DNA from 2 places in the Streptomyces longhuiensis genome. Region 2 is predicted to be linked to the other one. Evidence: predicted binding sites of a transcription regulator. Region 2 holds the regulator's gene; the other holds the start of a gene.
What was found. Region 2 encodes HspR, which represses chaperone genes until heat shock. Its sites were predicted from a motif close to TTGAGNNNNNNNNNCTCAA; they were not measured.

Region 1 (14,459 bases), 1.1 Mb from region 2:
ATGCCGAGCTTGCCGTCGCGGGCGCGGCGGACGATGTCCTCGTAGGCCTGCCAGAACTCGAAGAAGTTCAGCGTCTCGGCCTTCTTGATGCCCGCGACGACCAGCTGGCGGTCGCCGTTGGGCTTCACCAGGTCGATGGCGAGGCCGAAGTTCACGTGCTCCGGCTTGACCAGCGTCGGCTTGCCGTCCTTCTCCGCGAAGGAGTAGTTCATCGACGGCATGGCCTTGATGGCCTGCACCATCGCGTAGCCGATGAGGTGGGTGAAGGAGATCTTCCCGCCCCGGGCACGCTTCAGGTGGTTGTTGATGACGATGCGGTTGTCGAACAGCAGCTTCACCGGGACCGCGCGCACGGACGTGGCCGTGGGGACCTCGATGGAGGCGTTCATGTTCTTCGCGACGGCGGCGCTCGGGCCGCGCAGCGTCACGAACTCGGGGCCGCCGGCGGCCTCGGTCGCGGGCTGCGCCTTGGCGGGAGCCGGGGCCTTCACGGCAGCGGCGGCCGGCTTCGCGGGCGCCGCTGCGGCGGGCTTGGCCACCGGGGCGGCCGGAGCCGCCTTGGCCGGAGCCGGAGCCGGAGCCGCGGCCGGAGCCGGGGCTGCCGGAGCGGCGGGCGCCGCGGCAGTGCCCGCAGCCCCCGCGGCTGCGGTACCGGCGGTGCCGGGACCGGAACCCTGTGCGGGGGCTCCGGTCGTCGGCTGGGCCGGGGCACCCGGCTTGTAGTCGGCGAAGAAGTCCCACCAGGCTCGGTCAACCGAATTCGGGTCCTGGAGGTACTGCTGATAGATCTCGTCGACGAGCCACTCATTGGGACCGAAAGCGGCAGCAGGGCTCTTGCCCTGCCCCTCTTGGTCGGTCGAGGTGCTCGAGTTACTGGGGGACTGTGGCGACACGGCGGTAACCGCCCTCTTCCGCTTCTCACAAGGTGATGGACAGCGGGAATAAAGGCTACGCCTCCAACACCGGGACTTGCAGACCGGGCCGGTCATCCGTCGCGTAAGTCACACCGGAAGCCGTGTTTCGGCGCTGGAAATGGCGGGAAACAAGCGGGGTTCCGGTTCACCTTGGGTACGTCCTTGTACGAGTGCGGCCCCTGGGCCCGCACCCCGTGACGAATGGCACGGCGATCTTGTGCTTCCGGTTCGAACCCTACGTCAACTCTGAGCGCGGGGCAGGCCCGGAAGAGTGACCTGGATCCGGCAGCCGCGAGCCGATTCGGCCACACCGATCCGGCCCCCGTGCAGGTCCACGGCCCACCGGGCGATGGCGAGGCCGAGACCGGTGCCGCCGTCGCTGCCGGGGCCGTGCGCGGCGCCCTTCACATGGCCGCCCCGGTTGAAGCGCTCGAAGACGCGGTGCCACTCGGAGCGGGGGATGCCGGGGCCCTCGTCGAGGACCTCCAGATCGAGCGACTCCGGATAGAGGCCGCGCCGCGCGAGCACGGTCACGCGGCCGTGCGGTGGGCTGTGTTTCACGGCGTTGTCGATGAGATTGGCCACCACCTGGTGGATCCGCTCGGGGTCCGCGTGCGCGGTCAGCTCGGGCGGGGACACGTCCAGGTGCAGATGCACGTCCGTACGCGTGTGGGTGCCGGAGCCCGAGGCGATGCCGGCGCGCTGCGAGGCGACCATGTTGGCCTCCTTCAGGACGCCCGACAGATAGGGCCACACCTCGAAGCGGCGCGCCTTGAGCGGGACCACGCCGTTGTCGAGCCGCGAGAGGTCGAGCAGTGTCTCGACCAGCCGGCCCAGGCGCTCGGTCTGTTTCAGGGCGGTGCGCATGGTCTCGGGGTCGGCGGCCGAGACCCCGTCCACGACGTTCTCCAGGACGGCGCGCAGACCCGCGATCGGCGTGCGCAGCTCGTGCGAGACGTTCGCCACGAGCTCCTTGCGCTGCTGGTCCTGGGCCTCCAGGTCGTCGGCCATGCGGTTGATGGTCGCGGCCAGGTCGCCCAGCTCGTCGCGCCGGTCGGCGCCGCGGACCCGGCGCGTGTAGTCACCGTGCGAGATGGAGCGGGCGACCGTGTTCATCTCGTCGAGCGGCGCGGTCAGCGAGTGCGCCACGAACTGGGTGATGAGGAGCGTCGCGATGACCGAGAAGACCGTGATGAAGCGGAGCTCGGTCTGGGTGCGGACGGCGACCATCAGCAGTCCGGTCGTGATGAACACCGAGACGACGACCAGCGTGCCGAGCTTGGTCTTGATGGAGAACGGCCGCAGACCGCTCTGCACCCAGTGGCCCGCGAGGGGCCGGGCGGCCGGGGGAGTGCCGGGCGGCAGGCCCGGCGGCCCCGGCTCGTACCCGTCCGCGTCCCGTACGTCGGATGCGCCGCCGCTGCCGCTCATGGCGTCGGCGTCTCCAGCGCGTAGCCCACACCGTGGACGGTGCGGATCCGCTCGGCGCCGATCTTCCGGCGCAGCGCCTTGATGTGGCTGTCGACGGTCCGGGTGCCCGACGCGTCCGCCCAGTCCCACACCTCGGCGAGCAGCTGCTCACGCGAGAGGACGGCGCGGGGCGTGTTGGCCAGGCAGACCAGGAGGTCGAACTCCGTGGGCGTCAGATGGACGTCCTCGGAGCGCACCCGTACCCGGCGCTGCGCGTGGTCGATCTCCAGCTCGCCGAGCCGCAGGATGCCGCTCCTGGGCGTGGCCGCCGCGAGCGCCGCGCGCTCGACCCTCCGCAGCAGGACGTGCACGCGCGCCGCGAGCTCCCGCATCGAGAAGGGCTTCGTCATGTAGTCGTCGGCACCCACGCCGAGCCCGACGAGCATGTCCGTCTCGTCGTCGCGCGCCGTGAGCATCATCACCGGCACCGGCCGCTGCGCCTGCACACGGCGGCAGACCTCGAGCCCGTCGAAGCCGGGCAGCATGATGTCGAGGATCAGCAGGTCCGGCTGCCATGCCTCGGCCGTGTCGACCGCCGCCGGACCGTCCTGTGCCGTTTGCACGAGGAATCCCTCGGCACGCAGCCGCGCGGCGATGGCATCGACGATCGTGGGGTCGTCCTCGACCACGAGGACCCGTCGCTGGGCACCCGGCGTCGCCGTGCTGCCGTTGTGGGAGGTGTGTGTCTGCTCCATCGCCCCGCCCCTGAATGCGCACATCCGTGTGCGCTTGACGCTTGAATGATCTGGGTTTCGGCAGTCAGCGTACGGGGAGTTACCGCGAGTCGGCTACGCAGGCCTGACCCCGAGATGTACGACGTCCGGAACGCCCCGGACAACCGGGATCTCTTCGGTGCGGACCGACCGGAATCCGGCATTCCGCAAGGTTCCTTCAAAATTTGCGGAGGGCTGTGCGGACCACACGGCGAGCACGCCGCCAGGCGCGAGCCGCGCCAGGCAGGCCGCGATACCTACCGGTGAGTAGAGACTGTCATTACCCTCCGTCACCGTCCAGTCGGGTCCGTTGTCGATATCGAGGCACAGTGCGTCGTACGTCTCGGTCGATTCCCGGACGTACGAGACAAGGTCCGCCTCCACAATCTCCGTGCGCGGATCGGCCAGCGCGGACCGTGACAGTTCGGACAGCGGGCCCTCGCGATGCCAGTCGACGATCGCCGGCTCGCGCTCGACGACGGCGATGCGGCCCCAGCGGGAATTGGCAGCCGCGTGTGTGAGGGAGAATCCGACACCGAGCCCGCCGATGAGAATTCCGGGCGCCGGGCGGTCGTCGAGAGCGTCCAGCGCCGCGTCGACCAGGAGGCGCTCGGAGCGGCCGTCGGACGTGTCCATCAGGAAGCAGCCGTTGGCGATGATCTGGAGCAGCGCGCCGTGGCGCCGCAGTACGACCTCTCCGAACGGCCCTTCGCGCCGGTCGAGGACGACGGGGGCGGTGTGGTCGGTGTCGTACGGGACGGGGTACGAGGTGGACATGGTGTCCATCCTGCCGCAACCTGCGCGACGCCTGGCCGTCCCTGGAAAGGGAGTTGGGGGCGCTCCTGTGCAGGTCCTGTGGATCATGCCGCACGTGGCGTCGGTCATGGACAGCGCGGGTACAGGAGGCGAAGGCTGGGGCGGACCGGAAGGGAAAGGATGCCGCAGGTGGAGCGTGGCGTGACGGTCGAGGCCGACGAGGCGGACGTCTCTTCGAAGGCTGTTTCCTCGAGGACCGTTTCTCCGGGGGCGCTTTCTTCGGGGGCCCTGCTCGAGGCTTCGCGGCCCCTGCTCGATGCCGTCCCGGCCCAGCCGGCGGCCTGTGGCGGGGCACCAGCCGCTCCCGGATCCTCTACCGGCGAGCGCACCCCGCCCGAGACCGCCGGACCCAGGCGCCGGATGCGCCCCTGGCGGCTGCTGCCGACGCCCACGGGGGCGCCGTTCACCTTCGCCTACGCCGCCGTGCTCGTCGGCACGTCCCTCTTCGCGCTGTTCGCCGATCCCGGCGTCGTCGCGTCCGCGCTGCGGGGTTCCAGCACCGACGTGGCGCACCTCGCGCACACCCCTGTGTTCGTGCTGGTCGCCAGTGCGCTGTGGATCGACGGCGGGATCACGTCCCCGTTCGCGGTCGCCTTCCTGGTCGTCCTCACGGCCCTGGAGCGCCGGATCGGCGGGTGGTGCACCGCCGGTGTCTTCGTCCTCGGTCACACCGTGGCGACGCTCGCCACCGAGGTCCCCGTCGGGCTCTCCGTGATGGCCGGGCATCTGCCCGAGAGCTCGCTGCACCGCCTCGACTACGGGATCAGCTTCGGCGTGGCCGCGAGCATCGGCGCGCTCGCCGGTCTCCTCACGCCCTGGCTGCGCTGGGCCGTGCTCGTCGTCGTCGGCGGAATGCTGGTCGAGGACCTCGTCGTGTTCGCGGACCCGATGACGAGCTGGGGTCACCTCATGGCGCTGGCCATCGGCGTCGGGACCTGGCCGCTGGTGCGCCGGTGGCGCGGCGTGCCGGGAGCGTCCGCAGTCTGACGCGTCCTCCCGTCCCTCGGCCGGCCCTTTGTCGTACGCGTCACAAACCCCTTCTGAGCTGCGGCTTTCCCCTGCCCGCCCACTGATCGCCGAGAGCGAACAGTGCCGGGGGAACATTCAGGGGCTCACGTGCATTGAGTCTCCATAGCTCAACTTGACTGCTTAAGGGGAGATCATGGCATCGACGTCCACACCGCTCACCCTGCCCGTGCTGCCGCTCGACGACGAGGTCGTGCTGCCCGGAATGGTGGTGCCCCTGGACCTCAACGACAACGACGTACGCGCCGCGGTGGAGGCCGCCCAGGCAGCGGCCCGTTCCAGCGGATCCGTGGGCGGCAGCAAGCCGAAGGTGCTTCTTGTTCCCCGGATCGACGGCACGTACGCGAACACCGGCGTGCTCGGCACCGTCGAGCAGGTGGGCCGGCTCGCCGACGGCGACCCCGGCGCCCTGATCCGCGGCCGCAGCCGCGTGCGGATCGGCGCGGGCACGACCGGCCCCGGCGCCGCCCTGTGGGTGGAGGGCCTCGCGGTCGAGGAGACCGTGCCGGAGCCGCTGCCCGGCTCCGTGACCGAGCTGGTCACCGAATACAAGGCACTCGCCACGAACTGGCTGAAGAAGCGTGGCGCCTGGCAGGTCGTGGACCGCGTCCAGCAGATCGACGACGTCTCCGCGCTCGCCGACAACTCCGGCTACTCGCCCTTCCTGAGCACCTCGCAGAAGGTGGAGCTCCTGGAGACGGCCGACCCGGTCGCCCGGCTCAAGCTGGCCACCGAGCAGCTGCGCGAGCACCTCGCCGAGCAGGACGTGGCCGAGTCCATCGCCAAGGACGTGCAGGAAGGCGTCGACAAGCAGCAGCGCGAATTCCTGCTGCGGCGCCAGCTGGACGCCGTACGCAAGGAGCTGCGCGAGCTGAACGGCGAGTCGGAGGGCGAGGAGTCCGACGACTACCGCACGCGGGTCGAGGCCGCCGACCTTCCCGAGAAGGTCCGTGAGGCCGCGCTCAAGGAGGTCGAGAAGCTGGAGCGGTCCAGCGACCAGTCCCCCGAGGGCTCGTGGATCCGCACCTGGCTCGACACCGTCCTCGAACTGCCGTGGAACGAGCGAACCGATGACAGCGCTTCCGCGTACGACATCCAGGGCGCCCAGCGCGTCCTCGACGCCGAGCACTCCGGCCTGGAGGACGTGAAGGAGCGCATCACCGAGTACCTCGCCGTGCGCAAGCGGCGTTCCGAGCGCGGGCTCGGCGTCGTCGGCGGACGCAGGGGCGGCGCGGTGCTCGCGCTCGTCGGCCCGCCCGGCGTCGGCAAGACCTCGCTCGGCGAGTCCGTGGCGCACGCCATGGGCCGCAAGTTCGTCCGCGTCGCCCTCGGCGGCGTACGGGACGAGGCGGAGATCCGCGGACACCGGCGTACGTACGTGGGTGCCCTGCCGGGCCGGATCGTGCGCGCGATCAAGGAGGCCGGGTCGATGAACCCGGTCGTGCTGCTCGACGAGATCGACAAGGTGGGGTCCGACTTCCGGGGCGACCCGGCGGCCGCCCTGCTCGAAGTGCTCGACCCGGCGCAGAACCACACCTTCCGCGACCACTACCTGGAGGTCGAACTCGACCTCAGCGACGTCGTGTTCCTCGCGACGGCGAACGTCCTGGAAGCCATCCCGGAGGCCCTGCTCGACCGTATGGAGCTCGTCCGCCTCGACGGCTACACCGAGGACGAGAAGGTCGTCATCGCCCGTGACCACCTGCTCCCGCGCCAGCTGGAGCGGGCCGGCCTGGACAAGGGCGAGGTCACGCTCGGCGAGAGCGCGCTGCGCAAGCTCGCGGGGGAGTACACGCGGGAAGCCGGCGTGCGCAACCTGGAGCGGTCCGTCGCACGGCTGCTGAGGAAGGTCGCGGCCCAGCACGAACTGGGCGAGCGCGAGCTGCCGTTCACCGTCGAGGACACCGACCTGCGGAGCCTCATCGGGCGCCCGCATCACGTGCCCGAGGCGGCGCAGGACCCGGCCGAGCGGCGCACGGCGGTGCCGGGCGTGGCCACCGGACTGGCGGTCACCGGAGCGGGCGGCGACGTCCTCTACGTGGAGGCGTCCCTCGCCGACCCGGAGACCGGCGCGGCCGGCCTGACCCTGACCGGTCAGCTCGGTGACGTGATGAAGGAGTCGGCGCAGATCGCGCTCTCCTTCCTGCGCTCGCACGGCGCCGAACTGGAGCTGCCCGTCGCCGACCTGAAGGACCGGGGCGTGCACATCCACTTCCCGGCGGGCGCGGTGCCGAAGGACGGCCCGAGCGCGGGTGTCACCATGACGACCGCTCTCGCGTCGCTGCTCAGCGGGCGCCAGGTCCGTACGGACGTGGCGATGACCGGTGAGGTGTCGCTGACCGGGCGCGTGCTGCCGATCGGTGGCGTCAAGCAGAAGCTGCTCGCCGCGCACCGGGCCGGCATCACCACGGTCGTCATCCCGAAGCGGAACGAGGCGGACCTGGACGACGTCCCCGCCGAGGTCCTGGAGAAGCTGGACGTGCACCCGGTGACGGACGTGCGTCAGGTGCTCGAACTGGCGCTGGCTCCGGCCGCGGTGGAGGTTCCGGTGGCGGCGTGACGGACGCTGCCGGATGACGAAGGCCCGAGTCCCCTTGGGGGCTCGGGCCTTCCGCATGTGCCCGGTGCGGACAGGCCCTAGTCGATCGTCAGCCAGCCGCGCAGTGCCGCTTGAACCCCCGCCTGGAACCTGGTCTCCGCGTTCAGCACCACCATCAGCCGGGTGATGCGCCGGCGCACCGTGTGCACGTGGACGTCCAGGCGGCGGGCGATCGCCTCGTCCTTGAGGCCGGACGTGAGAAGTGTCAGCAACTCCCGGTCCTCCTCGGTGATCTCCTCGTCCGTGACCGACCCGATGGGCACGGCACGCCCCCACACCGCGTCGAAGAGCGGCACCAAAGCATGGCTGAGCAGGGAGTCGCTCACCACCAGGGCGGTCGCCGTCGGGTCCGCCGCGTCGGTCGGCGGGAGCAGTGTCACCCGCCGGTCGACGGTGATCAGCTTCGTCGGCAGCTGGGTGCCCACCCGGATCTGCACACCCTGCGCGGACAGGTCGACCAGGCCCCGGGCGCGGCCGTGGAAGCTCAGCCCTTCCCGGTCCACCACCACCCGCACCCGCGCCCCGCGCCGCACCGGATCGGTCACGTCGAGCGGGGCGGGCATGCCGTCCGGCTCGCTCGCCGCGTAGGGCGGCCGGTCCAGGAGCGCCACGTCCTCGGTCGCGGAGACCAGCAGCGCGGCGACGCGCTCGGCGATGGCCGCGCTGCCGCGGATCGTCTCGATGCCGATCGCGCGGGTCGCGTGCGCGGTGTTCAGGAGCCCGGCCGCCAGCCGGTCCACGGAACCCGTCAGCTCCTCCAGCTCGGCCGACCTGTGCAGCAGTTGCGCCTGGTGGAGGTGGATCAGGCTGCGCAGTGCGGTGGCGGGCGGGACGGCGCTCGGCAGCCCGCCCTCCCGGACGGGCTGGGTGAAGCCGCGCTCGTCGAGCCGGTCCAGCGAGGCGGTGGCCCGGCGCACCGACAGGCCGACGGACCGGGCCAGGGCCGACCGTGAGGCAGGCGCGGGAACGTTCAGCAGGGCCTCGTACACCCGGAGTTCGTCGGCTCCGAGTCCGAGGGCCTGCCACTGTGCGTCGTTGTCCGGACCGTCCCACCCCACGCCGGAGATCTTGGCCGGTCGGAGTGGTCCACACAAGTGTGGACGTACACAAGTAGACAGCCGGAACGCATTGTTCAGACACCGTCACCGGTATTTGCATGTCCGCATCCGACATCCGTTCACGTACCAGTGGCACCGGAGGAGCACCGTGCGGACTTCAGCACGCAGAACGACAGACAGGGCCAGAGGCATAGCCGTCGGCCAAGGCGTAGCCGCACTGCTGGCCGCCGCGGGCCTCATGGTGACCGCGATGCCGGCCGCCCACGCGGACACCGACACCCCCACCGCCGCGTCGTCCGTGAGCCCGGGCGACGACACCGACACCCCCTCGCTCGTCACCGGTCTGAACGAGTCGGCCGACGCGAGCGCGAGCGCCGCCGACGCCGCCCGTGAGCACCTCGCGGCCAAGAAGGGCCGCTACCACATCGCCGACGCGAAGGGCGACCTCAAGACGGTCTCCACCGAGGACGCCAAGGGCGGCAAGGAGACGGTCCGTCTCCAGCAGAAGTACAAGGGCGTGTCCGTCCTCGGCGGCGAGTACGTCGTCCGCATGACGAAGAAGGACGGCAAGCGCACCGTCACCGGCACCTCCGGCAAGTACTTCACCCAGCTGAAGCTCGACACGGTCACCCCGAAGGTCTCCGAGGACGTCGCGGTCGAGCGCGCCATCGGCGCCGTCATCTCGCAGCTCGGCGGCGCCCCGCTGCACGCGCCGGCCAAGGGCGACAAGAACGCGAAGGCCGAACTCACCGGCAAGGCCGTCGGCGTCACCGTCCTGCCGCAGGGCACCGGCGTGCTCACCCGGCACATCACCGTCACGGGCACCGATCCGGCGGACGGCACGGCCGTCAAGCAGGAGGTGTACGTCGACGCCCACTCCGGCTTCCCGGTCATGCAGTACAGCGGCATCCAGACGTTCGGCTCGACCGCCGCAGCCTCCGGCGCCGCGGCCGGCGCCGCGACGCTCCCGGACGACGCCACCCCGACGGCTGCTCCGTCGTTCGTCGTCAAGGGCTCCGGAACCCGCTACAACGGCCAGAAGGCCGATCTGAACCTGTACAAGGGCTCCGACGGCACCTACCAGATGTACGACTACGGGTTCCGGGACGCCGCCACCCCGTTCTCCGGCCCCCTGCTGCAGACCTGGGACGCCCGCGGCGTCGACGTCTCGGCCGCGTCGGGCGCCTGGCCCAGCGGCGCGTCGATCTTCAAGTCGACCACCCCGGACCTCGGTGCGGACTTCACCAACTCCGGCGCGGTGGACGCCCACTGGGCCGCCAACAAGGTGTACGCGTACTACAAGGACCACTTCGGCCGTAAGGGGATCGACGACAACGACGGGTTCATGTACTCGCTGGTCGGTGTCACCGCCAACGGCCAGCCGTACAACAACGCCTTCTGGGACGGCTCCAAGATGGTGTACGGCAAGGGCGGCGGCGACTTCCGCACGTTCTCCGCCGACACCGACGTCGTCGGCCACGAGATGACGCACGGCGTCACCGAGCACAGCGCGGGCCTGGTCTACGCGGGCCAGTCCGGCGCGATGAACGAGGCGATCTCCGACTACTTCGGCAACGCCATCGACCTCGAGGCCAATGGTCAGTCGATGGACGACCCGGACGCGGGCCTGCTCGGCGAGGACCTGTGCACGACGCTCAGCCCGCGCGAGTGCGCCCTGCGCGACCTCAACGACGGCCACACCACGTCCAAGGACTTCATCGGCACCAGCTACCGCGGTGACAACGGCGGTGTGCACCTCAACTCCACGATCTTCTCCGGCGCGCTGTGGGACATCCGCCAGGACGTGGGCGCAGAGCTGGCAGACCAGATCGTCTACCGTGCGCTGACCGCCTACATGACCCCGCTCGACGGCTTCACCGAGGGCCGCGCCGCGGTCATCGCCGCCGCGCAGGAGCTCGGTGTCACGAAGACCCAACTCACTGACGTCAAGCGGGCGTTCGCCGCGCACGGCATCGTCCCGGGCTGGGAGACGGCACTCGGCGTCGACACCGACACGCTCATCGCCAAGGACAACGTCGCGGGCACCGGCGTCGGTGCGGGCGGCGGCAAGTACGCGGTCTCGCGCTCCAACGAGGACGGCAGCGAGCCGTACGCGGTGTGGGCCGGCAACACCTCCGGCAAGGGCCAGCCGCAGCTGGTGAGCCCCAACAACGGCAACTACAACGTCTACGCGAGCACCGACGGCAAGAACGTCGCGTGGGCCGAGTACGCCTATGACTCGGTGCACATCCACGTGCGCCCGGTCGGCGGCGGTGTCGACAAGGTCGTGACCGCGGTCGGTGCCAACGTCACCTCGGTCTCCCTCGACGGCGACGCCCTGGTCTACAGCTACGTGAACCCGCAGAGCGGTGCCACCCAGAGCCGCTACGTCAACATCAAGACGGGTGCGGTGACCGAGCTCAGCACCAACCCGGTCATGGTGACGGGCCTGGCCTCCGTCCACGACGGCAAGATCGCCTACGCGAAGCTGTGGGGCGAGTCCGACGGCTACAAGCTCGGCGTCGAGGTCTATGACACCGCCACGGGCAAGCGGCAGCTGATGCCGATCGACAAGAGCACCGTCTACGGCATCGGCCAGACCGAGATCACCGACGACGGTGTCTTCTGGGTCGAGGACGACGACATCACCGACACCGGTCAGGCCGCCGTGATGCGCGCCGACTTCGACGGCACGAACCGCACCACGGTCACGCCGGAGTCCGGAGCGGGCTCGCTGTACGCCTACCAGCTGACGGCCTCCGACGACGCGGTCACCGTGCTGACGCTGCCGCCGGCCACGTCGTGGGCCAACGAGACGCTGCCGAAGCTGTACCAGGTCGCGCCCGACGGCAAGGGCGGCGCGCAGCGCGTCTCCTGCAACCGCGGTGACCAGGTCTACCCGGCCGCCGACACCGGCCAGCGGGTCCTGTGGCTGGACGGCACCACCGGCTACACGAACCTGGTCAAGCGCGACAGGCCGGCCGGCAAGTGCTGATCTGACGCACTGAACACGAAAGGGGCCGGGCTCTCGGAGGGGAGAGCCCGGCCGCCTCTCGCTGGTGCCGCTCAGCCGTTGGCCAGCGCCTGAAGCCTGTCGTAGGCGCCGTTGAACTTGCTGTGGTCACCGACCGTCGGGCCGGACGACGTGTACTGCCACATCGTGTAGAAGCCCCAGCCGGCCGGGAGCGCGCCCGGGTCGGTGTTGTAGCGCGCGATCCAGAGCGGGTTGGTCGCCCCGAACGCGCCGGAGTTGCCGGTGCACTCGGTCCACCAGCTCGTCGCCGTGTAGATGACGGCGTCGCGGCCGGTGCGGGCCTTGTACTGGTTCAGGAAGTCACGGATCCAGCTGACCATTCCGGCCGCGGTCTTGCCGTAGCAGGACGCGCCGTAGGGGTTCCACTCGATGTCGAGCGCGCCCGGCAGGGTCCTGCCGTCCTTGGACCAGCCGCCCCCGTGATCCACGAAGTAGTTGGCCTGGGCGGCGCCGGTCGTCGTGTCCGGGGTCGCGAAGTGGTACGCGCCGCGGATCATGCCGACGTCGTAGGAGCCGTTGTACTGCTGGGCGAAGTACGGGTTCGTGTAGTACGTGCCTTCCGTGGCCTTGACGTAGGCCCACTTCACGCCGCTGTTCCAGAGCGTCGACCAGGCCACGTTGCCGTTGTGGCTGCTGGTGTCCACGCCCTCGGTCTGGACGGCCTTGTCGCCGGCGGGCAGGCCGCCTCGACCGTCGTGCTCGGCGACGCCCATGCCCATCGTGGCGGAGCCACGGGCGGGGACGTCGGCGGCCTGGGCCGCGGTGGGCAGGGTGAACAGCAGCGAGAGCGCTGCGAGGATGACTCCGGCCGCCGGGAAGCGCCTCAGGCGCGGGCGGCGGACGGTTCCGGATCTGTGCACGGGCATTGCGTGCCTCCGAAGGCCTCGTTGAGCTTCTGCGAGCTCGGTGGGGGGACCTTTCGACATGTCACTGGTGTGGACATGTCACCAATGAAGCTACGCACGTAGACCGCAGGGAGGGAAGGGGGCCCGGATGCTGCCGTTGGTCTACTCCTGCGAAATACTGGCGGAGCTGCGGCAATGGCCGCGAATGGCGGAAACTTTCAGAAACGGGAAACCCTGGCATGGGTGCTGACGTGCACGAGGACGGGAACGGCGCGCGGCCGGGCGCCGAATTCGATGCGACGGAGAGTGGTGTGGACCACGAATTCTTGTCCCTGGAAAGGGAGTTGACGGTCTTCCTCAGGCGAGCTCGCGCGTCCTCCGGCGAGATGGCGCGCGCCGTCCACCCGGACCTCGAACCCGCCGCCTACGGTCTCCTCGCGCGCCTGGAGGAGTGCGGCCGGCAGCGGGCCACCGAACTCGCCGCGTACGTCGGCGTCGGCAAGGCCACCATGAGCCGGCAGCTGCGCGCCCTGGAGGACCTCGGTCTCGTCGCGCGCGAGCCCGACCCCGCCGACGGCCGCGCCTGGCTCGTCCACCTCACCGACGAGGGCCGCGCCAACTTCCGGCAGGTCCGCGACGCCCGCCGCGCCACGTACGTACGCCAGCTCGCGGGCTGGGACCGCAGCGAGGTGGCGGAACTGGCCCGACTGCTCCACCAGTTGAACGCGGGCGCCGAGAGCTAGGGCCTCGCGCGCGGGGGCCCTAGAGCTCCACGTACACCGCCGTCGCGTCGTCGTGGGTCTTGCTGCGCCGCAGGAAGACCCGGTCCCGCTCGTCCGCGTCCTCCAGGGCCCGTACGCGCGCGACCACCGCTTCGGCGCCCTCCTTGCGTACGAGCGCGAACAGGTCCGCCCAGTCGCCCTCGTGGAACTTCTCGACCCAGCGCGTGACTCCGTCGGTCAGCGCCACGAGCGTGCGTGTCCGCGCGCGGGGGAGTTCGCCCGTGACCGCGCGGGCGGCGACCGAGGGGTCGGCGGCCGCCGTGAAGAAGCCGCCCTCCTTGTTGCGTACGGTCGCGTCGGCCACCTCGTCCGAGACGAGGGAGGAGCGCGGCACGCGGTCGAGCCGGTCGTCCACCAGCGCCGTGACCGAACCGGACGCGTCCTCGACCAGCAACACCGAGTCGGACAGCACCAGATACTCGACCCGCTCCTCGTCCCACCGCGCCAGGGCCACGGTTGCCTGAGGCGTGCGGGGGTGAGAAAGGTCACAGGTGTGCCGATGGGTGTCGGCGGTGCGGCGGATTGCCTCGGCGAGGACGGCGGTCAACGTCATATCCCGCCGCGAAACGGACAGTTCACCCAATGCGCCGCCGAGCCGGGCCGTGAACCAGGGGACGGAATGCAGGCAGCCGCTCTCGCTCCGGGGTGGTGTGACCCCGTCCAGGACCACCAGTGTTCCCCCTTGTCCGGAGGCGGGTACGGCCGCCGAGGCGAAGTCCTCGTTGGGCCGGTCGGGGTTTCCGGGCTCCGTCGCGAGTTCGATGCGCATCCGGCCAGTCTGCACGAGGCCTTCACAAGCGGCCCGTTGAGCCGGGAGTTGAGCCGCATCGGCAGGTCAGACGCCTGGTTTAGACCGGAATGATCAACTCCGTCGGGGAGTGGCGGGGCATCTTGCCAAAGCCTGTGAGAGACGTCCAACCGGCGCCCCGTTCGGGCCCCGTGCCCATGCCACCGGGACTTGCTCCCCAACTCCCGCTCGATGTTCACTCCTTCGGGTGGCTGGCTAGGTGATGCGCGACCACTGCTCACCGGCACTGGAATGGTCTGGAGCCATACCAGGGGGCGCGCGTGTTGACAGATCGTCACCCGGGCCCATGGGTAGACGAGTCAGGAATGCGAGCACCGGTGCGGAAGATGCGGCCTCGACGCAAGGGCAAGCAAGCGGCCTCCGAAGCGGACGAGGGGCGCACGACGGTTCCCGC
Region 2 (14,459 bases):
TCGAAGCCGTCGACCACGAGGTCGGTGGCGCCGTCGCCGTTCACGTCACCCGCCGTGAGGGTGAGCGGGCCGGTGCCGTCGCCGGACTGGATCGGCGGCTTGAGCGTGTAACGGCCGCCCGCCGTACCGGTCTTGGCGATGCCGCCCTTGTAGACGTAGACCGTGGCGGCCGAGGAGCCGACGGCGAGGTCATCCTTGCCGTCGCCGTCGAAGTCGCCGGCGGCGAGCGTCTTGCCCCACTGGTCGTGGGAGGAGACGGCGGGGTCCGCGATCGTCGTGCCGCCGGTGAGGCCCGACGGGGAGCCCCACATGATCATGACGGTGCCGCCGTCGGTGTCGCCGTCCACGTCCTCGTAGCGCGCGGACGTGGCCAGGTCGTCGTAGCCGTCGGCGTTGAAGTCGCCGTACGCGCTGACCCAGCCGAAGCCGTCGTTCGTCTCGGCGGTGCCGGGGACGCCCGCCGTGTTCTGGCTGACGGTCTTGCGGGTGGCGGCGTTCAGGCCGTTCGCGGAGCCGTACAGGGCGACGAACTGGCCGGCGCCCTTCTTGCCGCCGACCGTCGCCCAGCCGGCGGAGAACGCGACGTCCCCGATGTGGTCGCCGTTGAAGTCGGCCTCGTGGTGGTGGACGGAGTCGGCGGCGAGGGCCGAGCCCGTGGAGAGGGAGAGCAGCCCGCCCGTCAGCGCGACCGCGGCGGCCGAGGCGAGGGCGATACGTATGGGCTTGTGCATGCGGGATTCTCCTGCAGCATGCGGGGATGCCTGGCGGGCATCCGCAGTCAATGGGGTGCGTTCCGCGGGCGTTTGCCGGGAGTTGTCCCAGGCGTGGCCCTGCGGTTGGCGAACAGGAGACTCGTAGGGAGGCCGGAGGGTTGTATGTGGTTCACACTTATTTCCGGCCGCCCGGTTTTTCGGTGTTCTCGGGGCTTGTTCAGCGCAGGACCGACCCGAAGGCGCGCCCCGCTCCGCTCGTCGCCGTCCCGAAGTCCGCGCCGTTGAAGGACGTGGCGTACGACGTGGTGACGTACGGGACCGCTCCGCGCAGGACCCAGACGGCGCCCGCGTCGGCCGCCGTGCCGATGTCCTCGCCGTTCGCGCCGATCGCCAGGTCGGCCCGGCTGTTCTTGTTGATGTCCTTGAAGCGCAGGGACGAGCCGAAGTGGTCGCCCGCCTCCGGGACGCCGGGCACCCCGGCCGTGTCCTGGTGGTAGGCGCGGCCCGCGCCGAGCCCTCCGGTGCCGCCCTTGAGGACGGTGACGCTGCCCGTTCCCGTGACCGTGCCGACGCTCTCGCCGGGCGCGCCCACGGCGATGTCCGCGTACCCGTCGTGGTCGAGGTCGCCGGCGCTCACGGCGGCGCCGAAGCGGTCCTCCGGCTCGTCGGCGCCGGGCACGCCCGCCGAGTCCTGCGTGTACGTCTTCGTGGCCCCGAAGGAGCCCTGCCCGCCGTAGCGCACGGTGACCGAGTTCGCGGCGGCGTTGCCGGTGACGAGGTCGGTGTAGCCGTCGCCGTTCACGTCGGCGACCGCGGCCGCTTCCCGGGTGGCGCGCGGGTCGTCGCCCTCGGCGAGTACGCCCGAGTAGTAGCCGATGTCGCCGACGCCGCCCTTCATGTACACGGTGTAGGGCTTGCCGTCGGCGCGCTCCCCGTACAGGACGTACGTGTAGCCGTCCTTGGAGAGGAACGTGGCCGCCTCCATGCCCTCCAGGCGGACGCCCTCGGGGAGGAAGTCGACCTCGGGCGCGATGGCGCGGGTCGGGTCCGCGCTCTCGGCGTAGTACCACCAGCTGTCGGAGCTGATCACGGCGAGGTTGGCGGATCCGTCCTCGTCGATGTCGACGAAGGAGGCGGCCTCACCGAAGCGTTCGGTGTCGGTGGTGGGGGAGTTGAGGACCTTTGCGCCCCGGTCGAAGGCCCGGGGGCCGCCCCGGACGATGGTGACGGAGCCCGTGGTGTTGCCGGTGACCCGCTCGCCGGGCGCGCCGACTATCAGGTCCGCGTAGCCGTCGTCGTCGACGTCGCCCGAGGTGACGTTCTCGCCGAACTCGTCCTCCGGCTCGGTGACTCCGGGTACCCCGGCCGTGTTCTGGGTGACGGTCACGGAGCGGGACGGGCTCACGCCGCTCGCGGAGCCGAACGTGACCGTGACGGAGTTCGCGCCCGGGGTGCCGACGGCCAGGTCGCGGTAGCCGTCGCCGTTGAAGTCGTCCTTGAGCGTGGTGGCCGCGGAGGCGGTTCCGGCGAGCGGCAGGGTGAGTCCGGCCGCCGCGACGACGGCGGCACCTGCGGCGATGACGAGCTTGCGGATACGCACGAGAAGCACTCCCGGGAAATGGGGGGAACGGGTTCCGGGGGTGTGACGCGTGGGGTGAGGGGATGGTTGTGTCCGGGTGGCCGTGCGGTGAATGGCGGATGCGGGGGCGGAGGTGGCCGCGCTCTCTCAGAACTCCGCTGTGGAGAAGGTGACTTGGGGCCTGCCGGTCAGGAGCGAGCCGCCCTTGGCTCCGGGGTACACGGCGATCGTGTCCGTGCTCTCGCCGCGGTACGTGCGGACCACGAGGTCGGCGCGTCCGTCGCCGTCGAGGTCGGTCGCCTCGAGGACCTGGGTGGTGCCGGCGGCCTCGGGAGTGACGGTCACGGCCGCCCCGCCGTTCGCGGGCAGGATCTTCGGGGCCTTCGACGCGCCGCCGGACACGACGAGTTCGGCCACGCCGTCCCCGTCGAAGTCACCCGCGGTGACGGCCGTTCCGGTGGCCTTGAGGACGGGGGCGCCCGGCCGGGAGAGGGTGACCCCGGAGGCTGTGAGCAGCGCGGTGTCCGCGCCGGCGCCCTTGGTGAAACGGCCGACGGCGAGGCCGAGGCCGGACGGCAGGGCGTCGCCGGAACGGGCCGGTCCCTGCGGACCGCCCAGCACGATCCGCGACGGCGACGAGCCGCCGGAGGTACGGCGCACGAGCAGGTCGTCGTACCCGTCGCGGTCGATGTCGAAGGCGGGGCCCACGGGTACGTTGCCGGGCGCGGTCAGCGGCTTCCCGGCCGCGCGCGGGGCGCCCTTGCGGGTGAAGGGTCCGCGCAGGAAGCTCAGCCGCCCGCCGCTCGCGTGCACCGTGAGGTCGACCGAGCCGTCCCCGTCGAAGTCGCCGCACACCGGCTGGTCCGGCCAGTCGTTGCCGAACCGCGCCTGCCCGGGCACGACGAGTTTCACGCCCCGGTGGGTGAGCCCGCCCGGGCCGCCGAAGAGGATCTGCAGCGGCACCGGCGGCTGCCCCTGCCCGTCGAAGGGCGGATCCGTCGACACGACCAGATCGGTGAAGCCGTCCTTGTCCAGGTCGCAGCTCGCCTCGGAGTCGAACGCGGCGGGCGTCTCGCCCTCGGTCGGCGCCGCGTACTTCGTGGGGCGCAGCAACTGCCGCGCCCCGGGCACGAGTCCGTGACCCTTCTTCCCGTACACGACCCCGATCCCGGCGTCGTCCCCGAGCCCGTCGTGCACGAGGTCGTCGAGTACGAGGTCGGGGGCGCCGTCGCCGTTGAAGTCGTCCGGCACCTTGCTGCCGCGGCCGCGCGGGACGGGGAGTGCGGCGCCGGACTTGCCGGCCATGGCCACGGGGTGGTGCTTGGCGGCGGGCTTGTCGTCGCCGCCGCAGCCGGTGACGGCGGCGACCATGAGCAGGGCGCACCCCGCCGCGGCCCTGTGTATCGCGGCGCTGCGGCCGCCCCGTATGCCCACCATCGCCTCTGACCCCGCCCGCCTCATGCGCCACTTGACCCGTTCATGATGCCGTTGGGGTGAGGGAGGGGGTAGGGGCGGGTCCTGCCGGTTCGGTCACGGAGTGCGGCACCTGTCCGGTGAGCGACCCTCCTGTGTCCTGTGAACGCCCCTCCGCGTACGCCGAAGGGGCCGACCAGGTCTCCCCGGTCAGCCCCTTCGCGTACGTCGGTACGGAACTACGGAACCGCTACTTCACCGGCTCCGGCTCCGGTGCGTCCTCGGTCTCCTGCGAACCCGCCGGGTCGACCGGCGTCTTCACGGAGTCGAGGAGCAGCTGGGCCACGTCGACGACGGTGACGGACTCCTTGGCCTGGCCTTCGTTCTTCTTGCCGTTGACGGAGTCGGTGAGCATGACGAGGCAGAACGGGCAGGCGGTGGAGACGATGTCGGGGTTCAGCGACAGGGCCTCGTCGACGCGCTCGTTGTTGATGCGCTTGCCGATCCGCTCCTCCATCCACATCCGCGCGCCGCCGGCGCCGCAGCAGAAGCCGCGTTCCTTGTGGCGGTGCATCTCCTGCTGGCGCAGGCCCGGGACGGCGTCCATGATCTGCCGCGGGGGCGTGTAGACCTTGTTGTGACGGCCCAGGTAGCACGGGTCGTGGTAGGTGATCAGGCCCTCGACCGGGGTGACGGGGATGAGCTTGCCCTCGTCGATGAGGTGCTGGAGCAGCTGGGTGTGGTGGATCACTTCGTAATCGCCGCCGAGCTGCGGGTACTCGTTGCCGATGGTGTTGAGGCAGTGCGGGCAGGTCGCGACGATCTTCTTCGCGGACTTCGGCTTGGCGGACTCGGGGACGACCTTGCCGTCGTCGTCGAGTTCCTCGCCGAACGCCATGTTCAGGGCCATGACGTTCTCCTGGCCGAGCTGCTGGAACAGCGGCTCGTTGCCCAGGCGGCGCGCGGAGTCACCGGTGCACTTCTCGTCGCCGCCCATGATCGCGAACGTGACGCCCGCCATGTGCAGCAGCTCCGCGAAGGCCTTGGTGGTCTTCTTCGCGCGGTCCTCCAGGGAGCCGGCGCAGCCGACCCAGTAGAGGTACTCGACCTCGGTGAGGTCCTCGATGTCCTTGCCGACGACGGGGACCTCGAAGTCGAGTTCCTTGAGCCATTCCAGGCGCTGCTTCTTGGCCAGGCCCCAGGGGTTGCCCTTCTTCTCCAGGTTCTTGAGCATCGTGCCCGCCTCGGACGGGAACGCGGACTCGATCATCACCTGGTAGCGGCGCATGTCGACGATGTGGTCGATGTGCTCGATGTCGACCGGGCACTGCTCGACGCAGGCGCCGCAGGTGGTGCAGGACCACAGGACGTCCGGGTCGATGACGCCGTTCTCTTCGAGGGTGCCGATCAGCGGCCTCTCGGCCTCCGCGAGAGCCGCGGCCGGAACGTCCTTCAGCTGCTCTGCGGTCGCCTTCTCCTCGCCCTCCATCGACTTGCCGCCACCGGCGAGCAGGTAGGGGGCCTTGGCGTGCGCGTGGTCACGCAGCGACATGATCAGCAGCTTCGGCGAGAGCGGCTTGCCGGTGTTCCACGCGGGGCACTGCGACTGGCAGCGCCCGCACTCGGTGCAGGTGGAGAAGTCCAGCAGGCCCTTCCAGGAGAACTGCTCGACCTGGCTGACACCGAAGACGTCGTCCTCGCCCGGGTCCTCGAAGTCGATCTCCTTGCCGCCGCTGGTCATCGGCTGCAGCGCGCCCAGCGCCGTACCGCCGTCCGCCTCACGCTTGAACCAGATGTTCGGGAACGCGAGGAAGCGGTGCCAGGCGACACCCATGTCGGTCTTCAGGGCGACCGTGATCATCCAGATGAAGGAGGTCGCGATCTTCAGCCCGGCGAAGAAGTACGTGAGGTTCTGTAGCGTGGAGACGTCCATGCCGCGGAACCAGGAGACGACCGGGTACGAGATGAAGAACGAGGCCTCGTAGCTGTCCACATGGTGCTGGGCGCCCTCCAGGGCGTGCAGCGTGAAGATGCAGATGCCGACGATGAGGATGACGGCTTCGACGAAGTACGCCTGGCCGGTGTTGGATCCGGCGAAGCGGGACTTGCGGCCCGGCCGGTCCGGCCGGTTCAGCTGCCGGATGACGATCAGCGTCAGGATCCCGAGGGCCGTCATCGTGCCGAGGAACTCGACGAAGACGTTGTACGGGGCCCATTCACCGATGATCGGGAGCAGCCAGTCGGCCTGGAAGAGCTGGCCGATGGCGTTCACGATCGTCAGCAGCAGCGAGAAGAAGCCCACCGCCACGAACCAGTGCGCCACACCGACGATGCCCCAGCGGTTCATCCGGGTGTGGCCGAGGAACTCCTTGGCCACCGTCACGGTGCGCTGTACGGGTTCGTCGGTGCGGGTGCCGGCGGGGACGTTCTGGCCGAGCCGCATGAAGCGGTAGATCTGCGCGATGGCTCGGACGAACAGTGCGACGCCGACCACGATCAGGACCAGCGACACGATGATCGCGGCGAGTTGCATTCGGGGGCTCCTCGGGCCTGCGAGGGTGGATATTCAGCGATTACTAAGCGGTAACTTATTTCAGTCCATGCTGAGACTACCCACTTGTGTGGCCGCACTGTAGCCAGCAGGGCGGTGATCTGCGTCGCTGAGGCAACCCTCGGTCGACAGCGAAAGCAGATCGTGTTATTCACCCCATATTGCGACATAAGCGACTAGCTTATGAAGGTCTCCGGCCGGGCGTGCCCCTCCGGTGTCACCCCGATACCGCAAACCGAGCTGACGGGACGTCCGCCGTGTCCTACGGGATCGCCGCCGCCGCGACCGCCCTGCTGGTGGCCTCCGCCCTCACCGCCCTGCTGCGTCTCGTCGCCCTGCGCACCGGATTCACCGTCCGGCGGATCGGCCGCACGGGACGGCGGACGCCGCGCCTGGGAGGTGCCGCCGTCGCCACGGTGACGGCCGCCGTCACCACCGTCGGAGCTTCGACCGGACTCGCCCCGCTCGGCTCCGGCATGCTCACGCTGCTGATCGCGGCCGGGGTCGTGGCCGCGCTCGGGTTCCTCGGCGATGTGCGCCCGGTGGGGGCGCGGGCCCGCGTCGTCGTCGAGGCGGGGGCGGCGACCCTCGTCGTGCACGACGCTCAACTCGGCTTTCTCGTCGGCGCGTTGGCCGTCCTGTGGATCGTCTTCGTCACCAACGCCTGCCGGTTCATCGACACCTCGGACGGGGTGCTCGGCACCGTCGCCGTCGTGACCGCGCTCGGTCTGAGCGCCTGCGCCGCCGCCGGAGGGCTCGGCCCGCTCGCCGCGATCCTCGGGGTGCTCGCGGCGGCGCTCACCGGGTTCCTCATGCACAACTGGTACCCCGCTCGCATGCACCTCGGGGGCTGCGGGTCCCTGTTCACGGGCTTCCTCCTGGCATCCGCTGCGGTCCTGGTGAACGCGGGGCACGAGGCGCTCCCCGGCGCGGGCTCGCTGTTCGCCGTGACGGTCGTGGTGACCGCGGACGCGGCCCTGGTGGCGGTGTCGCGGCGGCGCGCGGGGCGGCCTCTGTTCCAGGGCGGCGCGGACCACATCGCCCACCGGCTCCGCCGGCTCGGCCTCACCCCGACGGGCGTGGCGGTGGTGCTCGGTGCCGCGTCGCTGGCCGGTGCGGTGACCGCGCTCCTGCTGCACGACGGGACGCTGGGCCCGCTGGCCGCGCTCTGGCCGGTCTGCGCGGCGGCCGGGTCGGTCGCCGCGCTGCTGCGGGTGCCGGTCTACGGGGTGCGGCGGCGCGGTCACCGGCCCGTACGGACCGCTGTGGTGGACGTCGCACGTTCGTGACGAAGGTTCTGGAGTAGGGGCTGACCTGCGCAGATGTCTCGGGTGCCCATAAGGGCCACATAAAAGTTGAGTCGGCTCGACTCAGCTCTGTTGACCGAACAGCGGTCGTCATGCATCCTTGAGCCAGATCCACTCAAGTAGTCATGCTGGAGGAATTGAAATGGCACGTGCGGTCGGCATCGACCTGGGCACGACTAACTCCGTCGTCAGCGTTCTCGAAGGCGGCGAGCCCACCGTCATCACCAACGCCGAGGGCGCCAGGACCACGCCGTCCGTCGTCGCCTTCGCCAAGAACGGTGAGGTGCTCGTCGGAGAGGTCGCGAAGCGCCAGGCGGTCACCAACGTCGACAGGACGATCCGTTCGGTCAAGCGCCACATGGGCACTGACTGGAAGATCGAGATCGACGGCAAGAGCTTCAACCCGCAGCAGATGAGCGCCTTCATCCTGCAGAAGCTGAAGCGCGACGCCGAGGCGTACCTGGGAGAGAAGGTCGCGGACGCGGTCATCACCGTCCCGGCGTACTTCAACGACTCCGAGCGCCAGGCGACGAAGGAGGCCGGCGAGATCGCCGGTCTGAACGTCCTGCGCATCGTCAACGAGCCGACGGCCGCCGCCCTGGCCTACGGTCTCGACAAGGACGACCAGACCATTCTCGTCTTCGACCTCGGTGGCGGCACCTTCGACGTGTCGCTCCTCGAGATCGGCGACGGCGTCGTCGAGGTGAAGGCCACGAACGGCGACAACCACCTCGGTGGTGACGACTGGGACCAGCGCGTCGTCGACTACCTGGTCAAGCAGTTCAACAACGGCCACGGCGTGGACCTCTCCAAGGACAAGATGGCGCTCCAGCGCCTGCGCGAGGCCGCCGAGAAGGCGAAGATCGAGCTCTCGTCCTCGACCGAGACCACGATCAACCTGCCCTACATCACGGCGTCCGCCGAGGGCCCGCTGCACCTGGACGAGAAGCTCACGCGCGCCCAGTTCCAGCAGCTCACGTCCGACCTCCTGGAGCGCTGCAAGACGCCGTTCCACAACGTCATCAAGGACGCGGGCATCCAGCTCTCCGAGATCGACCACGTCGTTCTCGTCGGTGGCTCGACCCGTATGCCCGCCGTCGCGGAGCTCGTCAAGGAGCTGACCGGCGGCCAGGACGCCAACAAGGGCGTGAACCCGGACGAGGTCGTCGCCATCGGCGCCGCCCTGCAGGCCGGTGTCCTCAAGGGTGAGGTCAAGGACGTCCTGCTCCTCGACGTGACCCCGCTGTCCCTCGGCATCGAGACCAAGGGAGGGATCATGACGAAGCTCATCGAGCGCAACACCACGATCCCGACCAAGCGTTCCGAGATCTTCACGACGGCCGAGGACAACCAGCCGTCCGTGCAGATCCAGGTCTACCAGGGCGAGCGCGAGATCGCGGCGTACAACAAGAAGCTCGGCATGTTCGAGCTCACCGGTCTGCCGCCGGCCCCGCGTGGTGTCCCGCAGATCGAGGTCGCCTTCGACATCGACGCCAACGGCATCATGCACGTGACCGCGAAGGACCTGGGCACGGGCAAGGAGCAGAAGATGACCGTCACCGGCGGCTCCTCGCTGCCGAAGGACGAGGTCGACCGGATGCGCCAGGAGGCCGAGCAGTACGCGGACGAGGACCACCGTCGCCGCGAGGCCGCCGAGACCCGCAACCAGGGCGAGCAGCTCGTCTACCAGACGGAGAAGTTCCTCAAGGACAACGAGGACAAGGTCCCCGGCGAGGTCAAGACCGAGGTCGAGGAGTCGCTCACCGAGCTGAAGGAGAAGCTCAAGGGCGAGGACACCGCCGAGATCCGCACCGCCACCGAGAAGGTCGCCGCCGTCTCGCAGAAGCTGGGCCAGGCCATGTACGCCGACGCCCAGGGCGCGCAGGCCGCCGGCGGTCCCGAGGCCGGTGCCCCGGGCGACGGCCAGAAGGCCGCTGACGACGACGTCGTCGACGCCGAGATCGTCGACGAGGACCGCAAGGACGGTGCCGCGTGACGGAGGAGACCCCGGGCTTCAGCGAGAGCGACGAGCCTGACGTCCCTTCCGGCGCCACCCCCGACGACGCCGAGCCGAAGGCCGCTCCCTCGCCCGACAAGGGTGAGGGGGCGGCCCCGGCCGGGGACGCAGCAGCATCGGCAGGAGCCGCTTCGTCGGTTCAGAACGTAGGCCTGACGGCTCAGCTGGACCAGGTACGCATGGCGCTCGGTGAGCGCACGGCGGACCTCCAGCGGCTCCAGGCCGAGTACCAGAACTACCGTCGCCGGGTGGAGCGGGACCGGGTCACGGTCAAGGAGATCGCGGTCGCGGGCCTCCTGGCCGAGCTCCTGCCCGTACTCGACGACATCGGCCGTGCCCGTGAGCACGGCGAGCTGGTCGGCGGCTTCAAGTCGGTCGCCGAGTCGCTCGAGATGGTCGCCGCCAAGATGGGGCTCCAGCAGTTCGGCAAGGAGGGCGAGCCCTTCGACCCGACGATCCACGAGGCCCTGATGCACTCGTACGCGCCGGACGTCACCGAGACGACCTGCGTCGCGATCCTGCAGCCGGGCTACCGGATCGGCGAGCGCACCATCCGCCCCGCGCGGGTGGCGGTGGCCGAGCCGCAGCCCGGGGCCCAGCCGGCCAAGGGCGAGTCCTCCAAGGGCGGGGAATCGGCTGCCGCCGACGACAAGGAGAGCGGTGGCCCGGACGAGGGCTGACGTCAGTAAGCAGCGAGAGGAGGGACGTCGAGGATGAGCACGAAGGACTTCATCGAGAAGGACTACTACAAGGTCCTCGGCGTCCCCAAGGACGCCACCGACGCCGAGATCAAGAAGGCGTACCGCAAGCTCGCCCGTGAGAACCACCCCGACGCCAACAAGGGCAACCTCAAGGCGGAGGAGCGCTTCAAGGAGATCTCCGAGGCGAACGACGTCCTCGGTGACCCCAAGAAGCGCAAGGAGTACGACGAGGCGCGCGCCCTGTTCGGCAACGGCGGATTCCGTCCGGGGCCGGGCGGGGCGGGCGGCGGCACCTTCAACTTCGACCTGGGCGACCTCTTCGGAGGCAACCCCCAGGGCGGTACGGCAGGAGGTGCCGGCGGGTTCGGCGGCGGACTCGGGGACGTCTTCGGCGGCCTGTTCAACCGGGGCGGCGCGGGCACCGGCACGCGCACGCAGCCGCGCCGCGGCCAGGACATCGAGTCCGAGGTCACCCTCAGTTTCACCGAGGCGGTCGACGGGGCGACGGTGCCGCTGCGCATGTCGTCGCAGGCGCCCTGCAAGGCCTGTTCCGGCACCGGCGACAAGAACGGCACACCGCGCGTGTGCCCGACCTGCGTCGGCACGGGCCAGGTCTCGCGCGGCGGAGGCGGCGGTTTCTCGCTGACCGACCCGTGCGTGGACTGCAAGGGCCGCGGCCTGATCGCGGAGACACCCTGTGAGGTCTGCAAGGGCTCGGGCCGTGCGAAGTCCTCCCGGACGATGCAGGTCCGCATCCCGGCGGGCGTCTCGGACAACCAGCGCATCCGGCTGCGCGGCAAGGGCGCACCGGGCGAGCGCGGCGGCCCCGCGGGCGACCTGTACGTGGTCGTGCACGTGGACTCCCACCCGGTCTTCGGCCGCAAGGGCGACAACCTCACGGTCACGGTCCCGGTCAGCTACCCGGAGGCCGCGCTCGGGGGCGAGGTCAAGGTCCCCACGCTCGGCGGGCCCCCGGTCACGCTCAAGCTGCCCCCGGGCACGCCGAACGGGCGGACGATGCGGGCCCGCGGCAAGGGCGCTGTCCGCAAGGACGGCACGCGTGGCGATCTGCTCGTCACGGTGGAGGTCTCGGTCCCCACGGATCTGACCGACACCGCGAAGGACGCCCTCGAGGCGTACCGAAAGGCGACTGCGGACACCGATCCGCGGGCAGAACTGTTCCAGGCCGCGAAGGGAGCATGAGCGTATGGACGGCCGTCGACGACAGAGTTCCTTTGTTGGCAGGGCCTATGAGCTGACCGACGAGACTCCGGTCTATGTCATCTCGGTGGCCGCCCAGCTCAGCGGGCTGCATCCGCAGACCCTGCGCCAGTACGACCGTCTCGGCCTGGTCTCCCCGGACCGCACGGCGGGCCGCGGCCGGCGCTACTCGGCCCGTGACATCGAGCTGCTCCGCCAGGTGCAGCAGTTGTCGCAGGACGAGGGCATCAATCTCGCGGGTATCAAGCGCATCATCGAACTGGAGAACCAGGTCGCGGCGCTTCAGCAGCGGGTCGCGGAACTCTCGACGGCGGTCGAGGGCGCCGCGGCGGCGATGCAGCAGCGCGAGGCGGCCGTGCACGCCTCCTACCGGCGGGACCTGGTCCCGTACCAGGAGGTCCAGCAGACGAGCGCGCTGGTGGTGTGGCGGCCCAAGCGGTCGTCCGAGTAGCGCGGACAAGCGGGTGTGAAGCCGGTGTGAAAGGGGCCGGGAGGTGAGAACCTCCCGGCCCCTTTCGTGTGCGCCGTCGTATGCGCTCTCCCGTGCGTCTTCGGGTGCGCACGGGCTGGTCAGAGCTGGTGAAGACGGCACGGAGGTCATGTGTTCGAACAGTGAGTTTGCTCACCGGGTGGGCCGGTGCGGCGGGGGTGCGAGAGCCGGGACTGGTGCGGCTACTGGAGTTACCCCGAGTACGGGCGAGTTCACCTCCGGAACGCACGGACCCGATCACGAGTCGTTACGGATTCACCTCTTGACGCTGCGATTCAGGCCGAGTTGGCTTCCAGCCACCTCGGCCGCAACGACGCGGTCACTTCAGGGAGGTATGGAAAGTGAATCCGCGTACGAAGCGCGCCGCATTCGTCGGCGTGGCGTCCGCCATGGCAGTGGCCCTCACCGGGTGCGGGAGCAACTGGCTCGAGCCGGACAACGACTCCGCGGGCAAGGCGTCCGCCCGGCAGAACCAGGACCTGAAGATCGGCGTCCTCCTGCCGGAGAAGGAGACCGCGCGCTACGAGAAGTTCGACTATCCGCACATCAAGAAGGAGGTCGAGGACCTCACCGGCGGCAAGGGCCGGGTCCTCTACGCCAACGCGGAACAGAACGCGAAGCGCCAGGAGAGACAGGTCGACCAGATGATCGCCGACCGGGTCGACGTACTGATCCTGGACGCGGTCGACTCCAAGTCCATCGCGGGATCGGTCAAGAAGGCCAAGGACGCGGGCATCCCCGTCATCGCCTACGACCGCCTGGCCGAGGGCCCCGTCGACGGCTATGTGTCGTTCGACAGCGACCAGGTCGGCCATGTGCAGGGCATGGCGCTTCTCAAGGCCCTGGGCAGCAAGGCGTCCAAGAACAGCCGGATCGTCATGATGAACGGCTCGGTCACCGACCCGAACGCCGCGCTCTACAAGGACGGCGCCCTGGCCGAGCTCAAGGACCAGGTGACGATCTCGAAGTCGTACGACACCAAGGACTGGAAGCCGGAGAACGCGCGGACCAACATGGCGGCCGCGATCCAGGCCGTCGGCGCGCAGAACATCGCCGGTGTCTACTCCGCGAACGACGGCATGGCCGGCGGCATCATCACCGCCCTCAAGGCCGCCGGTGTCACCGACCTCCCGCCGGTGACCGGCCAGGACGCCGAACTCGCCGCCGTCCAGCGCATCGTGTCGGGCGACCAGTACATGACGGTCTACAAGCCGTATCCCGAAGAGGCCTCCACCGCCGCGCAGATGGCTGTCCTCTTCGCGCAGCAGCGCGACATCGAGTTCAACGCGCTCGCAAAGGACCGCGTCGACAGCCCCACGACCCCGAACGTGCCGTCGCTCCTGGTCCAGGTCGTCCCGATGACGCAGAGCAACATCAAGTCGACGGTGGTCAAGGACGGGATCTACAAGGTCGGGGACATCTGCACGGCGAAGTACAGGGCGGACTGCGCGCGCATCGGGCTGAAGTAGGCCGGCGGACGGCACGGCGCCCCTCGGCCCGGGGCGCCGTGCCGGATCAGCTGCCGGAGATCGTGAACTCGGCCGTGTTGTCGGCCGGGCGAGGGCCGAAGGCCGAGATGCGCAGATCCGGGTTGTCGTGCCGCGTCGCGACCTAACCCTTCGCGCCGCCGTCGACGACGCGGTCGACGCGCAGCGTGAAGTCGAACGTCGAACGGGCCTTCTCCCAGAGCAGGATCGGCGTCCGGCACGTGTCCAGAGCAGGATCGGCGCCCGGCACGTGTACGGCCGGGGCCTGCCTCGCCGCAGCCGGCGGGCTTGCCGGTGACGGTCGTGCCCTCCGGGGTTCTGCGACCTGGTCTTCTCCCTGTGCCGAGGTGCGGGCGGACGGGAGTTGGGCCGGCGGGGGTGGGGGTTGGCTGTACGGAGATCCACTTCGCACGTTCGCGGGCCGCCGGATTCTTTCGCGAAGGTCAGCGGTCCTGTTCCAGCATCCCGGACTGGCCGATGAGATAGCCCAGTTGGGCCCGGCTGTCGCTGCCGAGCGTGCTGGCGAGCTTGGCGATGTGGACGCGGACGGTGCGGATGTTCATGCCGAGGCGTTCGGCGATGACGGCGTCCGTGTGGCCCTCGATGAGGAGGGCGGCGATGGTGAGCTGGCGGGAGGTGACGCCGTCCTTCGCCGGGGGCTGCTGCGCGGCTACGGGGAACATCGGCGTGGCCAGCCGCCACAGCCGCTCGAACGTCGTCACGAGGTAGGAGATGAGGGCGGGGTGGCGTATCTCCAGGGCCACGGTGCGGTCCGTGTTGGCCGGGATGAACGCGACGGTCCGGTCGAGCAGGACGAGGCGCTCGGTGACCTCGTCGAGGGTGCGGACCGCCACGTCGCCGCGCAGCTGTTCGTAGTGGGCCAGCACGGCGGGGGAATGCCGCGAGGTGTGCTGGTAGAGGGTGCGCATCCGGCATCCCCTGGCGAGCAGTTCCTGCTCGATCGGGCGGGCCGCGGCAAG

Region 1: lon (endopeptidase La) is a predicted target of HspR. The motif match lies at 5,035-5,053, and genes of this name have one in related genera.

What each region holds. Positions count from the first base shown of each region.
Region 1 covers NZ_CP085173.1:6,297,273-6,311,731, forward strand. The annotation lists gene LGI35_RS29165 (multifunctional oxoglutarate decarboxylase/oxoglutarate dehydrogenase thiamine pyrophosphate-binding subunit/dihydrolipoyllysine-residue succinyltransferase subunit) at 1-893, opposite strand, end outside; gene LGI35_RS29170 (HAMP domain-containing sensor histidine kinase) at 1,155-2,345, opposite strand; gene LGI35_RS29175 (response regulator transcription factor) at 2,342-3,079, opposite strand; gene LGI35_RS29180 (spermidine synthase family protein) at 3,173-3,874, opposite strand; gene LGI35_RS29185 (rhomboid-like protein) at 4,274-4,900, shown strand; gene lon (endopeptidase La) at 5,076-7,499, shown strand; gene LGI35_RS29195 (helix-turn-helix transcriptional regulator) at 7,577-8,596, opposite strand; gene LGI35_RS29200 (M4 family metallopeptidase) at 8,745-11,591, shown strand; gene LGI35_RS29205 (lysozyme) at 11,663-12,496, opposite strand; gene LGI35_RS29210 (MarR family winged helix-turn-helix transcriptional regulator) at 12,715-13,218, shown strand; gene LGI35_RS29215 (protein phosphatase 2C domain-containing protein) at 13,238-14,026, opposite strand; gene LGI35_RS29220 (sensor histidine kinase) at 14,371-14,459, shown strand, end outside.
Region 2 covers NZ_CP085173.1:5,185,799-5,200,257, forward strand. The annotation lists gene LGI35_RS23995 (FG-GAP and VCBS repeat-containing protein) at 1-731, opposite strand, end outside; gene LGI35_RS46150 (FG-GAP-like repeat-containing protein) at 931-2,313, opposite strand; gene LGI35_RS24010 (FG-GAP repeat domain-containing protein) at 2,440-3,663, opposite strand; gene LGI35_RS24015 ((Fe-S)-binding protein) at 3,956-6,238, opposite strand; gene LGI35_RS24020 (MraY family glycosyltransferase) at 6,514-7,545, shown strand; gene dnaK (molecular chaperone DnaK) at 7,706-9,559, shown strand; gene grpE (nucleotide exchange factor GrpE) at 9,556-10,260, shown strand; gene dnaJ (molecular chaperone DnaJ) at 10,294-11,484, shown strand; gene LGI35_RS24040 (heat shock protein transcriptional repressor HspR) at 11,489-11,953, shown strand; gene LGI35_RS24045 (sugar ABC transporter substrate-binding protein) at 12,334-13,461, shown strand; gene LGI35_RS46155 (hypothetical protein) at 13,604-13,729, opposite strand; gene LGI35_RS24050 (helix-turn-helix transcriptional regulator) at 13,923-14,459, opposite strand, start outside.